Regions from separate parts of the Streptomyces sp. NPDC002588 genome, predicted to be linked through region 1. Evidence: riboswitches for the same ligand, from Rfam matches in the RefSeq annotation. Region 1 holds a riboswitch; each other region holds the start of a gene.
What was found. A riboswitch is a leader RNA that binds a small molecule or an ion and turns the genes downstream of it on or off. The one in region 1 is predicted to bind cyclic di-AMP.

Region 1 (5,426 bases):
CGATCTGCGGATGCGCGCCAGGCGCTCACCGCTCGGATCCGCGCCGAAGGCCTCGGGCTGCAAGGCGCGGAGCCCGGAGCTCAGGGTACGGAAACCGGACACGGTACCTCCAGGTGGAGTCGCTGAGGAATTCCATTATGGTCGCCCCCTCCGACAACGCGTTGACAGCCCTCGCCCCGGCTCCCGATACTGACCTACCGTTCAGTAAGCTTCGTGATCGCCCTGCGCGAGGAGTCCGCATGACCGACGCCCCCCTGTTGTCCCTCACCTGGACGGACGACGTCACCGGCCGACAGGGCTTCCTGGTCGTCGACCGGCTCGTGCGCGGGGTGTGCAGCGGCGGTCTGCGGATGCGGGAGGGCTGCACCCTGGACGAGGTGACGGGCCTCGCGCGCGGGATGAGCCTCAAGGAGGCGCTGCACTACGACCCGCGGGCACGCTACGTCCCCCTGGGCGGCGCCAAGGGCGGCATCGACTGCGACCCGCGGGACCCGGAGGCGTACGGCCTCCTGGTCCGCTATCTGCGCGCGGTGCGGCCGTACGTGGAGAGTTGCTGGACCACCGGCGAGGACCTGGGGCTGACCCAGGACCTGGTGGACCGGGCCGCGGCGGAGGCGGGCCTGGTGTCGTCCGTGCAGGCCGTCTACCCGCTGCTCGACGACGAGGCGGCGGCCCGCGCGCGACTCGCGGACGCCTTCGCGGTCGAGGTGGACGGCATCGGACTGGACGAGCTGGTCGGCGGGTGCGGGGTCGCCGAGTCGGTGCTGACGGCCCTGGACCGGGCCGGGGTGCCGTACACCGGGACGCGGGTGGCGCTCCAGGGGCTCGGCACCATGGGCGGGGCCACGGCACGCTTCCTCGCGCGCGCGGGGCTCACGGTCGTGGCCGTCGCCGACGTCAAGGGCACGATCGCCAACCCCGACGGGCTCGACGTGGAGGCCCTGTTGGCCGCCCGGGACGGCCACGGCACCGTGGACCGCGGCGTCCTGCGCCCCGGCGACCGCGAGCTGCCGGGTGACGCCTGGCCGGCGGTGGAGGCGGAGGTGCTGGTGCCGGCGGCCGTGTCGTACGCGATCGGGGTGGAGGAGCAGCGGCGGATCACGGCCCGCTGGATCGCGGAGGCGGCCAACATGCCGGTCCTGCCGGAGGCGGAGCGGCTGCTCCACGCGCGCGGGGTGAGCGTCCTGCCGGACGTCGTCGTCAACTCGGGGACGAACGCCTGGTGGTGGTGGACGCTGTTCGGCGACATCGGCGCGGACGCGGACGAGGCGTTCGCGTACACGCGCCGCGCGATGCGTGCCCTGGTGGAGCTGGTCCTGACGCGGGCGGAGGCGGACGGCACGACCCCGCGGGCCGCCGCGCACGCGCTCGCCGAGGAGCGGCTGCCGGTGATCGCGGAGCGCTTCGGCCGCCACCGCTGAGCGCGTCGGCGCAGCTCGGGGTGGCTGTAGGGTGACGGCGTGGCGAGGGTCCGGTTGAGCGTGGCCGAGCGGCGCGAGGAGTTGCTGAGGGCCGCCATCGAGCAGATCGAGGCGCGGGGCGTGGCGGCGGTCAGGATCGCCGACGTGGCCGCGACGCTCGGCGTGAGCAACGCCCTTGTCCTCTACCACTTCTCCACCAAGGAGAAGCTGGTCGCCGCGGCCTTCGCGTACGCCGCCGGGGACGACCTCGCGCGTCTGCGCAGACTCCTCGGCCGCCGTACGACGGCGCTGCGCCGTCTGCGGTCGGCCGTGCGCTGGTACGCGCCGACGGGCCAGGCCAAGGGCTGGCGGCTGTGGATCGAGGGCTGGGCGGTGTCGCTGCGCGAGCCCGCCCTGCGGGAGGTGGCCCGGGACCTCGACCGGAAGTGGAAGGCGGCGCTGGCCGAGGTGATCGCCGAGGGAGTGGCGGCGGGCGAGTTCACCTGCCCGGACCCGCCCGCCACGGCCCTGCGTCTGACGGCTCTCCTGGACGGCCTCGCCGTACAGCTGACGTCGTACCAGGGCGGGGTGTCCCGGGCGAGAGCCCAGGAGTGGGTGGACGCGGCGCTCGCGAGGGAACTCGGCCTGGGGCGACTCTCCGAGGCCGGTCCGCATCACCCCAGCCCGTCCGGCGTTTGAGGACGAGGCCCTTTGCGGGCCGAAAGGGAGGTCTGGGGGCGCAGCCCCCAGGGTGGGGGCGGGGGAAGCCGCCCCCACCCCCGTTCACGCCACCGCGGCGATCCGCATCCGGATGTCCTCCGGCGACAAGGCGCCCTTGGCGGTCACATGGTCACCGGACGACTCCCCGCGCAGCCGCCGCCCGATCCACGGCACGAGATACTCCCGCGCCCAGTGGACGTCGTCCCTGCGCACCTCGAGCGTGCCGCGGGGCGGCAGCACCGGCCAGGGCTGCTCGGGGTCGGCCGGCACCGGGAGCCCCAGGACCTGCCCGGCCCGCAGCGCCACCCGCGTGTGCCCCTCCGGGGACAGGTGGAGCCGGTCGTCGTCCCAGGCCCTGCGGTCCTGCACGGACCGCAGGGACCACAGGTCGAGGACGGGACAGCCGTACCGGTCGGCGACGGCCCGCACATGTCCGTTGTAGGTCGCGATCTTCCCGCGCAGATGCTTGAGCACGGGAACGCCGCGGGTGTCGAAGCCCGTCGTCACCATGACCGTGCCGGCGACGGCGGACAGTGAGGCGACCGCGCGCTCGAAGCGCTCGGCGACCTCGTCGGGGTCGGTGCCGGGACGGAGGATGTCGTTGCCGCCCGCGCAGAAGGAGACCAGGTCCGGGGCGAGCTCCACCGCCTGCGGAAGCTGGTCCTCCATGATCTGGTCGAGCAGTTTCCCGCGCACCGCCAGGTTGGTGTACTCGAAGTCGCCTTCGGGCCGGCGGTCCGCGAGCAGTACCGCGAACCGGTCGGCCCAGCCGACGAACGCCCCGTCGGGGCCGGGGTCGCCGACGCCCTCGGTGAAGCTGTCCCCCACCGCCACGTACGACCCGATCACTGATCTGTTGTCATTCTTCGAATCGTCTGCCACAGCAGATCATCATTCACCTTCGAATGTGACTTACGCGATCGTAGGAAGGGGTTGACGGGCGGTGAGATAAGCCACTGCTAAAGAGTTGGCCAATCAGGGAATAGGAGACCGTACGCGGAAGTTGGCGATCCGGAAGTGGCTCCACGTGGTCCGGAAGGCGAAGTGCCCGAGCCGGACCACTCCGTGGCGGCACCGGAGGCCGGACCCGGGGATCGGGGTCCGGCCTCCGGCCGCGTGTCAGGCAGGTGGTTCTCGGGGGCTGCCGGCCGGGTCAGCCGACGGCGACGCCGTGCGAGCGGAGGTAGGCGACCGGGTCCACGTCCGAGCCGTAGTCCGGCGTGGTGCGGATCTCGAAGTGGAGGTGCGGGCCGGTCACGTTGCCGGTCGCACCGGAGAGGCCTACCTGCTGGCCCTCGGTCACGGTCTGGCCGGCCGAGACGGAGAGCTGGGAGAGGTGGGCGTACTGGGCGTAGTAGCCGTCACCGAGCTTGATGACGACCTGGTTGCCGTACGCGCCGCCCCAGCCCGCCGAGACGACGGTGCCCGCGGCCACGGCCTTGACGGAGGTGCCGGTCGGGACCACGAAGTCGACGCCGGTGTGGTAGCCGCTGGACCACATGCTGCCCGCCACGTGGTAGCCGGTGCCGATGGTGGCACCGGACACCGGGAGGGTGTATCCGCCGGAGGAGCCGGAGGAGTCCGCCCCGGTCTCGGCGGCGGTCCGGGTGGTCGCCTTGCCGGACGACTTCGTCTCGGAGGCCGACGACGACTTCGACGCCGACGAACCGGACGAACCTGACGAACCGGACGAGGACTTGGTCCCGGCCGCGGCCCTCTTGCCGATCGACAGCTTCAGGCCGGGGTGGATCAGCGACGGGTCGCCGCCGACGGCCTCGCGGTTGTCCTCGTACAGCTTGCGCCAGCCGCCGCTGACGTGCTGCTCGTCGGCGATCTTCGAGAGATAGTCGCCGGGCCGGACGGTATAGGTCCGGACGGCCGCTGCGGCGGCCTTCTTCTGTGCCACTGGAGCCGCCTGCACGGCCTTTTCCGAGACGGAGGCGGAGGAGGCGGACTGCGGGGTGGCCGCGTGGGCACCGGTGGCCCCCATGAGCGGGAGGGCGAGTGCGGCCCCGCCGGTTCCGGCGACGGCTATCGAACGGGTGAAACGCCGGCTCTTGAGACGGCGGTGCTTACCCTTCGCGGGCATGGCGAATTCCTCTCCGGCGCCTGCGAGGTGAGCTGTCGGGTGCGGACTGGAGATGCCCGGCCGCGCCGAGGCGCGGCTTTACCCCAAAGCCTGTTCCGGAGGCCGGAACAGGCGGTACTGCCTGTGGGTCCCCCGCTCCTGCCATGTACGGGTGAGTGTGCGGATTCCGGACGGTGACAGGATTCGGCGTCCGCCCGGATTGGTCTGGAACGTAAGCGACCAAGACGCACAGGAACAAGCAGAGGTTGCCCTGTTCACGCATTTCTCTTGATCCGCTGTGCGAATTCCCGGTGACACTCCGTGAATCGAGAGCGCTTTTTCCGCCTAACACCCTTGAAAAGCCTGGTCATTACGTGAACATGACGGGCGACGGTCGGTCACGAATATGACGCTGCTCACGTGATTCTCTCCAGAATCCCTTATTCCAGAGCGAGTTGTAACGAAGGATCCAATTCGGACACATCTCTCAGATGCGACGCAGCCGGATAACCATCGCATCGAGGTCGCCGCGCAGCCCGGTCCGCAGCCCGTGGTGCAGCAGCACCGCCCCGCGGTGGACTTCGCCCGTTTCACGGCATTCGTACGCCGCCGTCGGGTCGAGGCCCCGCAGCCGCAGCGCGGGAACGGGCTCGCCGTACCGCTGCGCCTGGAGCCAGGCCAGGACGACGGTCTCGTCACCGCGGACGTACTGCACGGCGCTCAGACCGCCCGTCGGCGGCCGCAGCCGGTAGAGGTCGCCGTGCTGCACGAGGGGCCGGATCTCCTTGTAGAGCTCCACCCACTCACGGGCCTCGGCGAGTTCCTCCTCGCTCCACTCGGAGAGGTCGCCGCCGACGCCCAGCACCCCGGCCATGGCACTGACGAAGCGGAAGCGCAGCGAGCTGGTCCGGCCGTTGAGCTGCACGTTGGGGCTGTCGGTGACCCAGGCGGCCATGACGCGCGCGGGGTGGATCTGGCTGAAGCCGTGCTGGATGTCGAGGCGGTCGAGCGGGTCGGTGTTGTCGGAGGTCCACACCTGGTCGGTACGGGCCAGGACCCCGAGGTCGATCCGGCCGCCGCCGCCCGAGCAGGACTCGAAGGCGACGCCCGGGTGGGCCGCCCGCAGCCGGTCCAGGAGTCCGTACAGGGCCCGTACGTGGTCGACCCAGAGGCGCTGGGGGTAGGGGTCGTCGGGCCAGCCCGCGTCGGTGAAGCAGCGGTTGAAGTCCCACTTGACG
Region 2 (5,426 bases), on a different contig from region 1:
CAGTTCACTGGTCGGAGGCGTCGGCCTTGTCGACCCCGTCCCAGACGTTGGCGTACCAGGGGCGGTCGGCCGCCCCGAGGTCGGCGCGGGACTGCTTGGCCGCGTCCGGGTCGATCACGACGTAACCGGTCTCCCCCGGCATCACATAGTGCAGCCGCTGCCGGATCTGCTGCTCGGCGTACGCGTCGTCCTGCCAGCGTGCCTTGAGGTCGCGCAGCTGCTCGACCCGCTCGCTCGCCTGCTGCTTCTCCCGCTCCAGGTCGGCGATCTCGGCGCGCTGGGAGACGTACTGCCGCATCGGGTAGGCCAGCGCCACGATCAGCGTGCACACGACGAGCGCCAGGAGCGCCGCGCGGCCGGTGAGGCGGGAGCGGCGGGCCTGGCGCTTGGTCTGGGAGCGGTAGACACGGGCCGCCGTCTGCTCGCCGAGCAGCCGCAGCCTGGTCGCCGTGGAGAAACGGTCCCGGTCCTTCACCGCCATCGGCCCTCCGCCTCCCCTGGTGCACACGCGTACGTCCCCGCACACGGTACGGGACCGGGTACGGGGACGTACGTGCGACTGGCTGAGCCTTGACCCCGGTGGGGTCAGCCCTTGAAGCGCGGGAACGCGCTGCGGCCGGCGTACACCGCGGCGTCGTCGAGGATCTCCTCGATGCGCAGCAGCTGGTTGTACTTGGCGACACGGTCCGAGCGGGCCGGGGCGCCGGTCTTGATCTGACCGCAGTTCACCGCGACGGCGAGGTCGGCGATGGTGACGTCCTCGGTCTCGCCCGAGCGGTGGGACATCATGCACTTGAAGCCGTTGCGCTGGGCCATCTCGACGGCGTCCAGGGTCTCGGTCAGCGAGCCGATCTGGTTCACCTTCACGAGCAGGGCGTTGGCGGAGCCCTCCTCGATGCCGCGGGCCAGGCGCTCCGGGTTGGTGACGAACAGGTCGTCGCCGACGATCTGGACCTTGTCGCCCAGCTTGTCGGTGATGACCTTCCAGCCGGCCCAGTCGTCCTCGAACAGCGGGTCCTCGATGGAGACGAGCGGGTAGGCCGCCACGAGCTCCTCGTAGTACTCGGTCATCTCGGCGGCCGAGCGGGACTTGCCCTCGAACTCGTACATGCCGTCCTTGTAGAACTCGGACGCGGCGACGTCGAGCGCGAGCGCGATCTGCTCGCCGGGCACGTAACCGGCCTGCTTGACGGCCTCGATGATGAGGTCGAGCGCGGCGCGGTTGGACTCCAGGTTCGGGGCGAAGCCGCCCTCGTCGCCGAGGCCGGTGGACAGGCCCTTGGTCTTCAGCACCTTCTTGAGGGTGTGGTAGACCTCGGCGCCCCAGCGCAGTGCCTCGGAGAAGGACTCCGCGCCGATCGGGGCGATCATGAACTCCTGGATGTCCACGTTGGAGTCGGCGTGCGAGCCGCCGTTCAGGATGTTCATCATCGGCACCGGCAGCAGGTGCGCGTTCGGGCCGCCCAGGTAGCGGAAGAGGGGGAGGTCGCTGGCCTCGGAGGCGGCGTGGGCGACGGCGAGGGAGACACCGAGGATGGCGTTGGCGCCGAGGGAGCCCTTGTTGTCGGTGGCGTCCAGGTCGAACATGGCCTGGTCGATCAGCCGCTGCTCGGTGGCGTCGTAGCCGACGAGCTCCGGGCCGATCTGCTCGATGACGGCGAGGACGGCCTTCTCGACACCCTTGCCGTGGTAGCGGTTCGGGTCACCGTCGCGCAGTTCGATGGCCTCGAAGGCACCGGTGGAGGCGCCGGACGGGACGGCGGCACGACCCGTGCTGCCGTCGTCGAGGCCGACCTCGACCTCGACCGTGGGGTTGCCTCGGGAGTCCAGGATTTCCCGGGCTACGACGACGTCGATGGACGGCACGAGCATCTCCTTCTTGGGATGTGACGCTGGTAGTGCGGGGCCGCGTGGGCCTTGCGACTAGAGCCTAACCGCCTTCGGGGCGTCGGCAGCCGACCGACCGTCCCGTGGACAAACTGACCGTACACATTGTTCCCCCACGGAACAAAGGGTGGGTGACGTCCGGACGAAAAATGGGGGCAGAGAAAACCCCGCTCCGGTGCGTACGGGGGAACACACACCGGAGCGGGGAGCCCGTGGGGACGGGGGAACCCTCGCGAGGTCTTCAGTCTGGGGGGATCACTTGTGAGGGCGCTGTGAACCTACCGGCAGCCGGATGTCACTTCAGGTGCAGCTGCTGGCCCGGGTAGATGAGGTCGGCGTCGTCGATGATGTCCTTGTTCAGCTGGAACAGCTTCTCCCAGCCGCCCTTGACCTTGTGCTTCGCGGCGATGGAGCTCAGGGTGTCGCCCTTGACGACCTTGTACTCGCCGTCGCCCTTCTTGACCTTCTTGCCGGTCGGGGTGGTGACGGTCTTCTTGCCCTGCTCGCTCTTGGTGGCGGCCGGGCGGTCGGTGGAGCGGGAGGCGGCCTGCTCGTCGGCGGAGCGGGACTGCGTGGAGGAGCTGGACGAGCCGGAGGAGCTGCTGCCGGAGCTCGACGAGCTGCTGCCGTTGTACGAGGCGCCGGACAGGCCCGTGCCGCAGACCGGCCAGGCACCCTTGCCCTGCGAGGCGAGGACCTTCTCGGCGATCTCGATCTGCTGGGACTTGCTGGCCTTGTCGGCCGTGGAGGCGTACGCCGTGCCGCCGTACGCGGCCCAGGTGGAGGCGGAGAACTGCAGGCCGCCGTAGTAGCCGTTGCCGGTGTTGATGGACCAGTTGCCGCCGGACTCGCACTGGGCGACCGCGTCCCACTCGGAGGCGGTGGCGGCGGAGGCGCTGCCGGCCGCCATCAGCGGGGCGGCGATGGCGACACCGGTGACGCCGGCGAGCGCGGCGACGCGGGTGGCCTTGGACGGACGACGGTGCTTGCCCTTGCTGGAAAACAGCATGGTGGATCCCCTCACCGACGCCTGCGAGGTGAGCTGTCGGGTTCGGGCCGGTTGAGTTGCCCGGCCGCACACCTCGCGGTGCGCGGCTTCACCCCGAGCCGGTCCAGCGTCAACCGCTGGGCCCGGCACTTACCTTGGGTCCCCCGCTCCTGCCTACGGCGCTTGACGCGACGACTGTTCCCGGGCCGCCGCTGGCAGGATTCGGCGTTGCGGTGGCCGGGGCTCGGGTTGCCGAGCGGCCTCGACCGTAGTCACGCGATCCGCTGAATTTCAAAGACGATCAGGGCTTCTGAGACTCATCCCACACTTTCGCCAAAACGGACATTCGGCGCGAAGTATGAGTGAACTCCCGTCGCTTTTGGTGCCGTTGCCGCCCTATTGGACGCTTACGTCGAGGGTCTGACCGGCGACGATGTCGCTCGGGTCGGCACCGATGAGGTCCTTGTTCTCGGCGTAGAGCGCCTCCCACCCTCCGTCGACACCAAGGGAGTCGGCGATGGTGATGAGGGAGTCGCCCTCCCGCACCGTGTACGTACTCGCCGCGTGCCGGCCGGAGGAGGTGGCGGTGGTACCGGCCGACAGGGTCTCGTCGGCGGTGGAACCACGGTGGCGGCCCGAAGTGAGCGAGCCGGTGTCGACGAGGCTCCAAGAACCCGCCTCCTGGGCCGCATTGTCCGAGTCGTCCGTTTCCGGGGTGGCCGTGGGCGAACCGCCGGTCGGCTGCGAATCGCCCCGACCGTCGCCGGACGCGTCCGACTTGTCGGATTCATCCTTCGCGGCGGAGGACGGGGACGAAGAGGACTGACCGGACTCGGGGGACGAAGAGGACGTATCGCCGGACGAGTCGGAGGAGCTCGCACCGGAGTCGCCGGAGTCCGAGGAGCCGGACGACAATCCCTTGGTCAGGTCGGACAAACCGGATGAAGCAGATGAGTCGGACGAGTCGTCGGCCACGCCGGTGTCCACGTCCGTCGCGCCGGACTCCTTGGTGAGCCCGGAGGTCAGCGCACAGGTACCCCACACGCCGACGTCTTCTGCCGCGAGGAGCTTCTGCGCCACGGCTATCTGCTGGTTGCGGCTGGCCAGATCGGGGCTCTTGGCGTAGTCGAGTCCGCCGTACGTCTCCCAGTCGTCCTGGGTGAGGCTCAGGCCGCCGTACTCGCCGTTGCCGTCGTCGGCGCTCCAGGAGCCGCCGCTCTCGCACTGCGCCACCTTGTCCCACACCGTGCCGTCGGCGGCGCTCGCCCCACCGGCCGCGAACAGCGGGATGGCGATGGCGGAGCCGGTCACTCCCGCCGCGACGAGGAGGGCCGGAGCCTGACGGGGGCGACGGTGACGACCGTTCCCGGAGAGCATGCGAGGGCCTTTCTCTGGACATCTGTAACCGGCACGGCGGGCGGTGCGGGAGCATCCGGGTTGCCGCGCTGACGAGTGAACGTATCGGCAGACGATCACTTGTCACAAGTTAATGCCGCGCAGATCACGTGAAGATCACAGAGTTGAGGACCGGTCACCTTTGCTCCGCCGGACGGTCACACTCCCGCTGACCTGTGGTCGGTCACGGACCGGAGTGAACTCGACCGGGAGCGTGCGCAGTCCGCGCATGATGAGCCCGCCGCGCCACCTCAACTCAGCCGGGTCCACGGCGAGTTCGAGGTCCGGGAGGCGGGTGAGGAGGGTGGCGAGCGCGGTCTGGCCCTCCAGGCGGGCGAGGGGGGCGCCGAGGCAGTAGTGGATGCCGTGTCCGTAGCCGAGGTGCTGGTTGTCGCGGCGGGAGAGGTCGAGGGCGTCGGGGTCGGCGAAACGGGCGGGGTCACGGTCGGCGGCGGCGAGGACGACGAGGACGGGGTCGCCGGGCGCGATGTCCTCGCCGCCGAGCGTGAGGGCCTCCGTGGCGAACCGCCAGGTGGCCAGTTCCACAGGGCCGTCATAGCGGAGGAGTTCCTCGACGCCGGTCTCGAGGAGGGTGCGGTCGGTCGTGGCCAGCGAGTCCTGGAGGCGCCGGCGCTGCCCGGGGTGGGTGAGAAGGGCGTAGGTACCGTTGCCGATCAGGTTCACGGTCGTCTCGAACCCGGCGAACAGCAGGATGAACGCCATGGCGGCCGCCTCGTTCTCGGTGAGGTGCTCGCCGTGGTCGGAGGCCCGGATGAGACCGGAGATGAGGTCCTCGCCGGGGACGGGGTCGGCGGGGAGTTCCGCACGCTTGCGGTGGATGAGCTCCAGCAGATAGCCGCGCATCTTCTTCACGGACCGGGCGACCCCGCCCCGGGGCCCTCCCCCGTGACGGATCATCATGCCCGCCCAGTCCCGGAAGTCGTCCTGGTCCTCCCGGGGGACGCCGAGGAGGTCGCAGATGGCGTGGATGGGGAGGGGGAAGGCGAAGTCATGGATGAGGTCGGCCTCGCCCTTGGCCGCGAACCCGTCGATGAGACGATCCGTCAACTCCTGTACGCGGGGCGCGAACTCGGCGACCCGGCGGGGCGTGAACGCCTTGCTGACCAGCCGCCGCAGCCGGGTGTGGTCCGGCGGG
Region 3 (5,426 bases), on a different contig from region 1:
GCCGGAACCAGGCCGATCGTCGCGGCGGCGACGCCGATCACGGTGACCGGGACGACGTACCGCATAGCTTTGCGCCGCCCGACGCGCAGGTCGTCTGTCTCCCCGGCGGTCATGCTGTCGTCGGATACGTTCGGTGCCATGTGTGCCTTACCTCCGTCGTCGGCGGCGGCTGGTCATCTCCCGCTGAACGTCCCCACCCCGAGCCGCCATTCTCACCCGAATCGGTGAGGAGTGGTCTCTTTCCGTGCTTCCCATCTGACCAAAATGCCCGTCAGGAAACGTCAGCCCGAAGGGCCAACTCCGCATACACCTGCGGTATGACACGGGTGACACCGGCCGCGGCCGAACCCGTAGGGGTCCGGGGTGGCAGGGGTTGGGGTCGGAGGTCGGGGTGGATCAGCCTGCCCGGTGGACCACCGCGTCGCAGAGGCCCATCAGCGCCGACTTCGCGTCACACTCCGTCAGCGGCGCCAGCGCGGCGCGCGCCTCCTGGGCGTACCGCACCGTGTCCCGGCGGGCCTGTTCCAGCGCGGGGTGGGTGCGCAGCGCGGCGACCGCCTCCGCGAGCTTCGCGTCGTCGCTGAGGTCGGAGTCCAGCAGTTCGCACAGCGCGATGTCCTCGGGCAGCGACTGCTGCGCCGCCCGCTCACGGAGTCGCAGCACCGGAAGCGTGGGGACCCCCTCGCGCAGGTCGGTCCCGGGCGTCTTGCCCGACTCGTGGGAGTCGGAGGCGATGTCGAGGACGTCGTCCGCCAGCTGGAAGGCGACGCCGAGCCGCTCGCCGTACTGGGTGAGCACGTCCACCACCGTCTCGTCGGCGCCCGACATCATCGCGCCGAAACGGCAGGACACCGCCACCAGCGAGCCGGTCTTGCCGCCGAGGACGTCGAGGTAGTGGTCGACCGGGTCGCGGCCGTCGACCGGGCCCGCCGTCTCCAGGATCTGACCCGTGACCAGCCGCTCGAACGCCTCCGCCTGGACCCGCACCGCCTCCGGACCGAGGTCGGCGAGGATGTGCGAGGCGCGCGCGAAGAGGAAGTCGCCGGTGAGTACCGCGAGCGAGTTGCCCCAGCGGGCGTTCGCACTGGGCACCCCGCGCCGCACGGCCGCCTCGTCCATCACGTCGTCGTGGTAGAGGGTCGCCAGATGGGTGAGCTCCACGACGACCGCCGACGGCACGACCCCCGGCGCGTACGGGTCACCGAAGCGCGCCGCGAGCATCACGAGCAGCGGCCTGAACCGCTTCCCGCCGGCCCGCAGCAGGTGCTGGGCGGCCTCGGTGATGAACGGCACCTCACTCTTGGTGGCCTCGAGCAAGCCTTCCTCGACAGCCGCCAATCCGGCCTGGACATCGGCTTCCAGAGCCTGGTCCCGCACGCTCAGCCCGAACGGCTCGACGACGGTCACGAGGGGTCTCCTGTCTGCTGGTGTCTACTGGCGATTACGCGGTTTGTCGATAGGTCTCTGCGCTCACTCAAGTCAGCGTATCCGGTCACCTTTCGATCACCGCGAGCCCCCACGGTTACAGCCCGGGCGGTATCGGATCAACGGGCGCGTTTTCCTGATCGGCCCATACGAACAAAACACACCCTTTTAATTACTTCTTGCGACCATTGCCCGATTCACCCGTCTTGCGGAAGCCGGTGAGTTGGCTCACTTCCCACGCCTCACGGGTTCGACCTCGGCGCCACCCGAACCCCTACCCGATCCCTCGCCCCTCTCAAGCGAGTTGAAGGCTTTGCATCCACAAAGGATCAAGTACCCCATAGTTCACAGACCAAGGTCAATAGGGTTGATCTATGAATCTGCTACTTGTTCCGGACATGTGCTCTCGCATACGTTCCCGGCCTGTCCAGCGGAACGCCGAATCCTGCCGCCGCCCGGACACCCACCGAGAACGCCACGGCAGGAGCGGGGGAACCAGGTAAGTCGCCGTGCCGGACGTCTGACGACGTCCGGGGCGGCTCGGGGTGAAGTCGCGTCCTCACGGACGCGGCCGGGCAGCTCCCGCCCGAACCCGACAGCTCACCTCGCAGGCGACGGAGAGGAACTTCGCCATGCCTGCCATGCCTTCCATGTCCGCTGCCGGTCAGCCCGGCCGCACCCCCCGCCGCCTCGCCCGCACGCTCGCCGTCGCCGCCACCGGCGCCGCCGTGCTCGCCCTCCCGCTCATCGGCGCCACCACCGCCTCCGCCACGCCGGCGACCGCGGCGGCCACCACGACCGCCGGGTACGCCAACAACCTCGACGGCTGGATCCGCGAGTCCCTCGCGATCATGGCCCAGAAGGGGATTCCGGGCACCTACAACGGCATCTACCGCAATGTCATACGGGAGTCGTCCGGCAACCCGAACGCCATCAACCTGTGGGACTCGAACGCGGCCGCCGGCACCCCCTCCAAGGGCCTGCTCCAGGTCATCGACCCGACCTTCCGGGCCTACCACGTGGACGGCACGTCGTGGGACCCCTACGACCCGGTCGCGAACATCACCGCCGCCTGCAACTACGCGGCCGCCCGGTACGGCTCGATCGACAACGTCTTCGGCGCGTACTGACCGGCCCGGCTCAGGATCCGGACTCACGGACAGAGACGTTCGAGGACGACGGCCACGCCGTCGTCCTCGTTCGACGTCGTCACCTCGTCGGCCACCGCCTTCAGCTCCGGATGCGCGTTGGCCATCGCGACCCCGTGGGCGGCCCAGTCGAACATCGGGATGTCGTTGGGCATGTCCCCGAAGGCCATGGTGTCCTCGGGCCTGAGGCCCAGATGCTCGGCGGCCAGGGCCAGCCCCGTCGCCTTGGTGACCCCGCACGGCTGCAGCTCCACCGTGCCCGGCCCCGACATGGTGACCGTGGCCAGCGAACCGACCACCGCGCGGGCCGTCGACGCCAGCTCGTCGTCGGAGAGGGTGGGGTGACGCAACAGCACCTTGCTGATCGGCTCGCACCACAGGTCGTCGCGCCGCTCGACGCGCAGCGCGGGCAGCGTCGGATGCGGCATCCGGTAGCCGGGCTCGATGAGCGTCAGCCCGTCGACTCCGTCCTGGTCGACGGCCGCGTACAGCTGCCCGACCTCGGCCTCGATCTTGCCGAGGGCGGTCTCCGCGAGTTCCCGGTCCAGGGTGACCGACCACAGCAGACGGTCCGCGCCGGCGTCGTACAACTGCGCGCCCTGTCCGCACACCGCGAGCCCCCTGCTGTGCAGGCGGTCGAGCAGCGGCCGTACCCGTGGGGCCGGCCGGCCCGTCACCACGAGGTGGCGCGCACCGGCGTACGCCACCCGCGCGAGCGCGTCGAGCGACCGGTCGGAGAAGGTGTCGTCGCCGCGGAGCAGCGTTCCGTCCAGGTCGGTGGCGATGAGGGAGTACGGGACGGCGTACGGGGTGCGCTCGGCATATGCGGTGGGTGCGGCCATGATCAGAGAATACGGATCCCGCACCCGCCGGACTCGACGTGAACCGGACCAGGACGGAGTCCGGTCCTCTTCTGCCAACTCCCCTTCTTTTGTTGACCGATCGCTGTTGAACAGGGTTGACCAGAGGTTCGAGAAACAGTTTTCCGCCGCATCGCCGGGTGCAGACCGGTTGAAGGCCTCTGCACCGGTTGGCGACCATATGCTCCGCCGCCCACCGAACGCCCCGTTCGGCACGGGCCTGCGGCCTGCCGCGAACACCACGAAGAAGATCACGTCGTCGTTGACCGGTGGCATCTTCCGGTGACGGGCGGAAGCGGAGAACAGCGGCCGAACTGAGCCGCCCCGGCCTGTGCCGTGCCGCTCCGGCCAGGTCAGCCGTAACGTGTGCCGCGGTCCCCCGCGCCGTCGGCAGGGTCCAGGCGTGTGCCCGGCGAGCACGAGAGACCGCCCGCCCGAGCACACGACCGAGCACATGACCGAACGCGCGACCGAACGCATGCCCGGGCAGGTGGCCGAGCGCGGGACCGAGCAGATGACAGAACGCACGACCGAGCGTACGAAAGCGAGGCAGCACCCCATGCCCCCCTTCGACATCCCCGAGGGCGATCCCTTCGGTCCGCACAACCTTCCGTACGGCGTCTTCTCGCTCCCCGGCTCGGCGGACCGCACCGTCGGCGTCCGGCTCGGCGACCAGGTCCTGGACGCCGGTGCCGCGGCCCAGGCGCTCGGCTCGCCGCACGCCGCCCTGCTCGCCCGGCCGACCCTCAACCCCCTGCTGGCCGCGGGCCGCACCACCTGGTCGGAGGTCCGCCGCACGCTCACGGACGCGGTCACCGACCCCGCCCACCGCACCACCCTCGAACCGCTCCTCCACCCGCTCCCCTCGGTGGCCCTGCACCTCCCCTTCGAGGTCGCCGACTACGTCGACTTCTACTCCTCCGAGCACCACGCCCGGAACGCGGGCTCGATCTTCCGCCCCGACGCCGGGGACACCCTTCTGCCCAACTGGAAGCACCTGCCCATCGGCTACCACGGCCGGGCCGGCACGGTCGTCGTCTCCGGCACCGACGTCGTCCGCCCCTCGGGCCAGCGCAAGACCCCCGCCGACCCCGCCCCGGTCTTCGGCCCGTCCGCGCGACTCGACATCGAGGCCGAGGTCGGCTTCGTGGTGGGCGCTCCCTCGCGGCACGGCCACCCGGTCGCGCTGGCCGACTTCCGCGAACACGTCTTCGGGCTGTGCCTGCTCAACGACTGGTCGGCCCGCGACATCCAGGCCTGGGAGTACGTCCCCCTCGGCCCCTTCCTGGCCAAGTCCTTCGCCACCTCCGTCTCGGCCTGGATCACCCCGCTGGAAGCCCTGGAGGAAGCCCGGGTGGCACCTCCGCGGCGCACCCACCCCCTGCTGCCCTACCTGGACGACTCCGCCACCGAGCCCGCCGGCTACGACCTGCGCATCTCCGTCGCCCTCAACGGCCAGGTCGTCGCCGAGCCGCCCTTCTCCACCATGTACTGGACCGCCGCCCAGCAGCTCGCCCACCTGACCGTCAACGGCGCCTCTCTGCGGACCGGCGACCTGTACGGCTCGGGCACGGTCAGCGGCCCCGCCGAGCACCAGCGCGGCTCCCTCCTGGAACTGACCTGGAACGGCCGCGACCCGCTGGACCTCCCTGGCGGCAAGCGGACTTTCCTCGAGGACGGCGACGAGGTCACCCTGTCGGCGTGGGCGCCCGGTCCGGACGGCCTGCGAGTGGGGCTCGGGGAGGTGCGGGGACGTGTGGTCGCGGGAAGCTGACCGGCGCGAGCCCTGACTTCCACGTCCGTCGCCGTCATACTGGCGGCGACGGACGGTTCGGGTTCCTGACCCGTCCCGCCCCCGATGCGCCGCCTCCGACCACGATCCGGGAACCCGTGGCATGACTGTCTGCCTGCTCCTGCTGAGCGCCGTCGCCGTGACGGCCGCCGTGCCGGTCCCGCGTGCGCTCACCCGGGCCGAGTGGCCCGAGCGGGAGCC
Region 4 (5,426 bases), on a different contig from region 1:
CAGACGGGGCCGGCGTACGGCTACGGGTATCCCACGGGGCCGTACCCCGCCGCCGACCCCTACCAGTCGTAACCGCCCCCTGCCGGCCGTAGCTGCCCTGCCACCCCGTGGCGGCCCTGCCGGCCGTAGCTGCCCTGCCACCCCGTGGCGGCCCTGCCGGCCGTGGCGGCCCTGCCGGCCGTGGCGGCCCTGCCGGCCGTGGCGGCCCTGCCGGCCGTGGCGGCGGGGTGATCAGGCCGAGGCCCGGGTCAGCCTCGTCAGCTCCTCCTCCGTCAGCTCCAGCTGCGCCACCCCCAGCAGCGCCGGCAGCTGCTCGGCCGTCCGGGCGGACGCGATCGGCGCGACCACCGTCGGCTGGGCGGCGAGCCAGGCGAGGGCGACCGTGGGGACCTCGGCGCCGTGGGCCCCGGCGATCTCGTCCAGGGCGGTGAGGACCCGCCGGCCCCGCTCCGACTCGAGGTGCTTGGCGGCACCCGGGGCCCGCGGGCTCCGCACCGTCGTACCGGGCCGGTACTTGCCGGTGAGGAACCCGGACGCGAGGGCGTAGTAGGGGACGGCGGCGAGGCCGGCGCGGGCGGCGAGCTCCTGGAGGCCGCCCTCGTAGGTGTCGCGGGAGACCAGGTTGTAGTGGGGCTGGACGGCGACGTACCGGGCGAGGCCCTCGCGGTCGGAGAACTCCAGGGACTCCCGCAGGCGTTCGGCGGTGATGTTGGAGGCGGCGATGTGCCGCACCTTGCCCGCCCTCACCAGTTCGTCGAGCGCGCCGATGATCTCCTCGACCGGCACCTCGGGCTTGTCGAAGTGGGTGTAGTAGAGGTCTATGCGGTCGGTGCCGAGGCGGCGGAGGGAGGCGTCGGCGGCGGCCTTGATGTTGGCGGCGGTCAGGCCCGGGAAGTCGGGGTGCTGGCTGACCTTGGTGGCGATGACGACGTCGTCGCGGTTGCCGCGGGCCTTGACCCAGTTGCCGATGACGGTCTCGGACTCACCACCGCTGTTGCCCTCGGCCCAGGCCGAGTAGGAGTCGGCGGTGTCGACGAAGTTGCCGCCGGCGGCCGCGTAGGCATCGAGAACGGCGAAGGAGTCCGCCTCGTCGGCGGTCCAGCCGAAGACGTTGCCGCCGAGGGAGAGGGGGTAGACCTCGAGACCGGAGGAGCCGAGCTTGCGCAGAGAAGTCATGCTCGGCTTCAACAACGGCCTCGGACGGGCTCATTCCGGCCGCGGGACAAAGAACATGTGAACGACTGCGGCCGGAGAACGGGGTGTCAGGGGTTGAGGCCCTTGCTCCGCAGCCAGGCCATCGGGTCGATGCCGGTGGCGCTGCCGCCGGGGTGGACCTCGAGGTGGAGGTGGGCGCCGGTCACGTTTCCGGTGGCGCCCACGCGGCCGATCACGTCACCGGTGGCGACCTTCTGGCCGACACTGACGCTGATGGACGACTGGTGGCAGAACCAGAGTTCGGTGCCGTCGTCCAGAGTGAGGATGGTGCGGTAGCCGTAGGAGCCGGCCCAGCCCGCTTCGGTGACGGTGCCGCTGTGGACGGCCTTGATGAGCGTGCCGGTGGGGGCCGCGAAGTCCAGGCCGGTGTGGTAGCCGGAGGACCACAGGGCGCCGGCCTGACCGAAGGTCGAGGTGATGGTGTAGGAGGAGGTCGGCAGCGTGTACTGCTTGGCCAGTTCGGCCAGCCTCGCGGCCTCGGCCTTCTCCTTGGCGGCCTGTTCGGCCTTCTCCTTGGCTTCGGCGGCCTCGGCCTTGGCCTCCTTGGCGGCCTTGGCGACGGCCGCGGCCTGAGCCTTGGCCGCGGCGGCCTCGGCCTTGGAGGCGACCTGGGTCTGCTGCGACGCGGCCTGCGCCATGATCCGGCTGCGCAGTGCCTCACCGGCGTCGGCGGTGGCGCCCTGGGCGGTGTCGTCGGCCTCGGAGCCGAAGTTGACGAGGGCCGGCGCCGCGTCCTCGGCGGTGTCCTCGTCGGTGATGAGGGAGCCCACGCCCGGCAGGTCGGGCATGGAGATGGAGACGGGGGCCTTGCCGGTGTTGGCGCTGGCCATCCCGCCCGCGCTGACGGCGGCTATGACGCCGACGCCGAGGACGGTGGAGCTGCGGGCGAACCCGCCGCCGCGCTGCTTGGCGACCCGGTGCTTGCCCCGTACCGGACCGACGGACTCCGCGGTGGGGTTCCACTCCTCCCACGGGCCCTCGTCGGTGCGGTAGCTGCCGAAACCGAAGGTCTCGGTCTCCGGAGAGCGCTGGCTCGGCACGAACGGGGCTTCTGGGGCAGGCCGGTTGGACGCCACGCGGGCGCACTCCTTTCCTTCCGTCGCCTACCGGGTTAGCTGACGGGTTCGGAGCAGGAAGGTCTCCTACGCGCGTAAACCGTTCGTGACTCTGCGAGTTCACTGCGGCTTTTGTGCGATTCACCCCAAGGTGGTGGTTCCCCGGTTCCCTTGCGGGATTCGACGCGTGCGCACGGAGCCGACTCTTGTGACGGCTGGGACGACCGCGCTGCGTTATCGAACGTTAATAGACCTGGGGGCGGGTTTCCAAGCTCTTCGGCTTGATCAACAACATTTTTGGCCTGGACTTTCAGGCCATCACCGGTGGAAAACGGGCGAGTTGGCACCAAGTCACAGTCGACGCACAGTCACCGAAGCCGAAAACACCGAGGGTCGGAACCCTTTCGGATTCCGACCCTCGGTCTTCAGTAGCGGGGACAGGATTTGAACCTGCGACCTCTGGGTTATGAGCCCAGCGAGCTACCGAGCTGCTCCACCCCGCGGCGATGACTCCACTGTACGCCATCGGCGGCACCGAAAGCACATCGGTTATCCGAGCAGGCCGAGCAGGTGCGCGTTCGGCGCCTTCGCCCGCTCCGCGCACTCCGGGAGTACGACGACGTCGACACCCTCGGCCGTGAGGAGGCCGTTGCCGTCGGCGGCCGTCACGAAGGTGTCCGGCTCCTGCCAGGCGGTGACCACCCGGCGCACTCCCGCGTCGAGGATGAGGCGGGCGCAGGGGGCCGGGCGGGAGGAACGGCGGGCGCAGGGCTCCAGACTGCTGTAGACGGTGGCGCCGGGCAGACGGGGGTCGGCGGGGTCGAGTTTCGCGAGGGCCGCCTCCTCGGCGTGCACGACGGGGTCGCCGGCCTCGCGGGAGTGGCCGCGAGCCAGTTCCGTGCCGTCGGCGGCGACGATCACCGCGCCGACGCTGAAGGCGGTCTGCGCGGGCGGGCACTCGGCGGCGAGCGCGCAGGCGAGGTCCAGCCAGCGGCGGTCGGCGGCGGAGGGGAGCGGGCCGGTGCCGGGCGCGGTGGGCTCGTAGCGCATGAGGACGACGTCCTCGATCCGCCGGGTCTCGGTCAGGCGCAGCCGGCCTTCCTGGTAGGCGCCGGGTCCGAAGAGACGGGGCGCGTCCGGGTCGCCGACGAAGAGGGGGGCGAGGACGAGCTGGAGCTCGTCGGCGAGGCCCTGCTGGAGGAGCTGGGTGTGGATGGTGCCGCCGCCCTCGACCATGAGGCGGCGTACGCCGCGCTCGTCGTGGAGGTGGGTGAGGAGCCGGCGCCAGTCCAGTTCGGGGCCGAGCGGGACGACGTCGGCCGCGATACCGAGGGCGCGGGCCCGCTCGGCGCCCTTGTCCGTCGTGCAGACGAGTTTGTCGCCGCCGGTGTGCCAGAAGTTCGCCGCCGGGTCGAGGTCGCCGGAGCCGCTGACGGTGACCTTGAGGGGGTACGGCGGCTTCCCGGCCGCCACCCGGGCGGCGCGGCGGTCGGCGGAGTTGACGAGGAGGCGGGGGTTGTCGGCGCGGATGGTGCCGGCGCCGACGAGGATCGCGTCGACCGAGGCCCGCACCTCGTCGACGCGGTCGAAGTCGGCGGGGCTGGACAGGAGCAGGCGTTCGGGGGTGGTGTCGTCCAGGCAGCCGTCGAGGGAGACGGCGGCGGACAGCAGGACGTACGGGTACGGCATCGACGCGCTCCCCGGGCTCGGTTCGACGGCGGGCTTGGTTCAAGTTTGAAACAAACCTACACTGGAGGCATGACGACTCGCTGGCTCACTCCCGAGGAGCAGCGCGCCTGGCGCGCGTACGTCGCCGGGTACCTCCTCCTGGAGGACGCGATCGACCGGCAGCTCCAGCAGGAGGCCGGCATGCCCCATCTCTACTACTCCATCCTCGCCAATCTCTCCGAGGCGGCGGAACAGCGGCTGCGGATGACGGATCTCGCCGAGCAGTTGAAGATCACCCGCAGCAGGCTGACATACGCGGTGACCCGGCTCGAGAAGGACGGGCTGCTGCGGCGGGAGGAGTGCCGCTGGGACAAGCGCGGCAGCATCGCGGTCCTGACGGAGGAGGGCATGGGGGCCCTGGAGGGTCTGGCGCCCGGCCATGTCGAGACGGTGCGTGCCGCGCTCTTCGACCGGCTCACGCCCGAGCAGGTGGGACAGCTGGAGGAGATCTTCACGCAGGTCGTCCTGGGTTTCACGGGCGACGGCGAGGAGGCCTCGCCCGAGGGCCTGCCGTGGCGGCGGCGGTCGTCACCCTGCTCGGGGAGCTGATGAGCCGCACCGCAAACCAGTTGCTTCAAATTTAAAGCAAGGGTAGGGTCTCGACCCGTTGGATCTGTTTCAAATCTGAAGCAGGTCCGGCGCTCTTTCCGAAGCTTCACCGTCCACCGGACCGGGAGACCCGCATGCCCGACACCCCCGCCGCCACCCAGCGCGCCCGCGTCCGCGTACCGCTGCGCTTCCACGACGGCTACTCCGTCGACGCCGAACTGGTCACCTTCCACGGCCTCGCCGACGGACAGGAACACGTCGCCGTCGTCCTCGGCGAGTCCGCCCCCGGCACCGTCCCGCTGGTCCGGCTGCACTCCGAGTGCCTGACGGGCGACGTCTTCGGCTCGGCGCGCTGCGACTGCGGCCCCCAGCTGCGCGAGGCGGTCGAACGCATAGCCGAGCGCGGCGGCGTCCTGCTCTACCTGCGCCAGGAGGGCCGCGGCATCGGCCTCTACAACAAGCTCGACGCCTACGCCCTCCAGGACCAGGGCCTGGACACCTACGAGGCGAACGCCGCGCTCGGCCTGCCCGAGGACGGCCGCGACTACACGGCCGCCGCCCAGATGCTGCGCGCGCTCGGCGTCACCGGCCTGGACCTGCTGTCCAACAACCCCGACAAGGCGGAGCAGCTGCGGAGCCTGGGCATCGACGTCCAGGACCGGGTCCCGACGGGCGTGTTCACCACCCCGCACAACGTCCGCTACCTGCGCGCGAAGGTCCTGCAGACCCAGCACACGCTGCCGCTGGCCAGCCTGACGAATCTCAGCGTCGGCTGAACGGACCGTCCAGCGCGGCCCACTGCAGCAGCATGATGGTCTTCGCGTCGGCGATCGCACCCGTGCGGATCATGCCCAGGGCCTCCGCGAACGGCAGTTCCAC

Region 2: it holds a riboswitch for cyclic di-AMP, as region 1 does, so the genes downstream of both, ABT057_RS09085 (transglycosylase family protein) here and ABT057_RS12195 (M23 family metallopeptidase) in region 1, are expected to answer to the same signal.
Region 3: it holds a riboswitch for cyclic di-AMP, as region 1 does, so the genes downstream of both, ABT057_RS34900 (transglycosylase SLT domain-containing protein) here and ABT057_RS12195 (M23 family metallopeptidase) in region 1, are expected to answer to the same signal.
Region 4: it holds a riboswitch for cyclic di-AMP, as region 1 does, so the genes downstream of both, ABT057_RS33685 (M23 family metallopeptidase) here and ABT057_RS12195 (M23 family metallopeptidase) in region 1, are expected to answer to the same signal.

The regions. Positions count from the first base shown of each region.
Region 1 is NZ_JBEOWF010000009.1:39,994-45,419, reverse strand. It holds gene ABT057_RS12215 (MBL fold metallo-hydrolase) at 1-102, opposite strand, end outside; gene ABT057_RS12210 (glutamate dehydrogenase) at 240-1,421, shown strand; gene ABT057_RS12205 (TetR/AcrR family transcriptional regulator) at 1,461-2,099, shown strand; gene ABT057_RS12200 (SGNH/GDSL hydrolase family protein) at 2,184-2,969, opposite strand; gene ABT057_RS12195 (M23 family metallopeptidase) at 3,274-4,209, opposite strand; cyclic di-AMP (ydaO/yuaA leader) riboswitch at 4,214-4,373, opposite strand; gene ABT057_RS12190 (alpha-galactosidase) at 4,676-5,426, opposite strand, start outside.
Region 2 is NZ_JBEOWF010000006.1:172,547-177,972, reverse strand. It holds gene ABT057_RS09095 (FtsB family cell division protein) at 5-481, opposite strand; gene eno (phosphopyruvate hydratase) at 586-1,872, opposite strand; gene ABT057_RS09085 (transglycosylase family protein) at 2,183-2,896, opposite strand; cyclic di-AMP (ydaO/yuaA leader) riboswitch at 2,900-3,067, opposite strand; gene ABT057_RS09080 (transglycosylase family protein) at 3,272-4,252, opposite strand; gene ABT057_RS09075 (cytochrome P450 family protein) at 4,388-5,426, opposite strand, start outside.
Region 3 is NZ_JBEOWF010000038.1:34,230-39,655, forward strand. It holds gene ABT057_RS34890 (LolA family protein) at 1-140, opposite strand, end outside; gene ABT057_RS34895 (polyprenyl synthetase family protein) at 397-1,407, opposite strand; cyclic di-AMP (ydaO/yuaA leader) riboswitch at 1,926-2,054, shown strand; gene ABT057_RS34900 (transglycosylase SLT domain-containing protein) at 2,076-2,555, shown strand; gene ABT057_RS34905 (HAD family hydrolase) at 2,579-3,415, opposite strand; gene fahA (fumarylacetoacetase) at 3,993-5,207, shown strand; gene ABT057_RS34915 (M56 family metallopeptidase) at 5,329-5,426, shown strand, end outside.
Region 4 is NZ_JBEOWF010000036.1:19,235-24,660, forward strand. It holds gene ABT057_RS33675 (PrsW family intramembrane metalloprotease) at 1-72, shown strand, start outside; gene ABT057_RS33680 (aldo/keto reductase) at 232-1,176, opposite strand; gene ABT057_RS33685 (M23 family metallopeptidase) at 1,263-2,291, opposite strand; cyclic di-AMP (ydaO/yuaA leader) riboswitch at 2,301-2,466, opposite strand; tRNA gene ABT057_RS33690 (tRNA-Met) at 2,700-2,773, opposite strand; gene ABT057_RS33695 (dihydrofolate reductase family protein) at 2,820-3,959, opposite strand; gene ABT057_RS33700 (MarR family winged helix-turn-helix transcriptional regulator) at 4,029-4,547, shown strand; gene ABT057_RS33705 (GTP cyclohydrolase II) at 4,682-5,323, shown strand; gene ABT057_RS33710 (NUDIX domain-containing protein) at 5,310-5,426, opposite strand, start outside.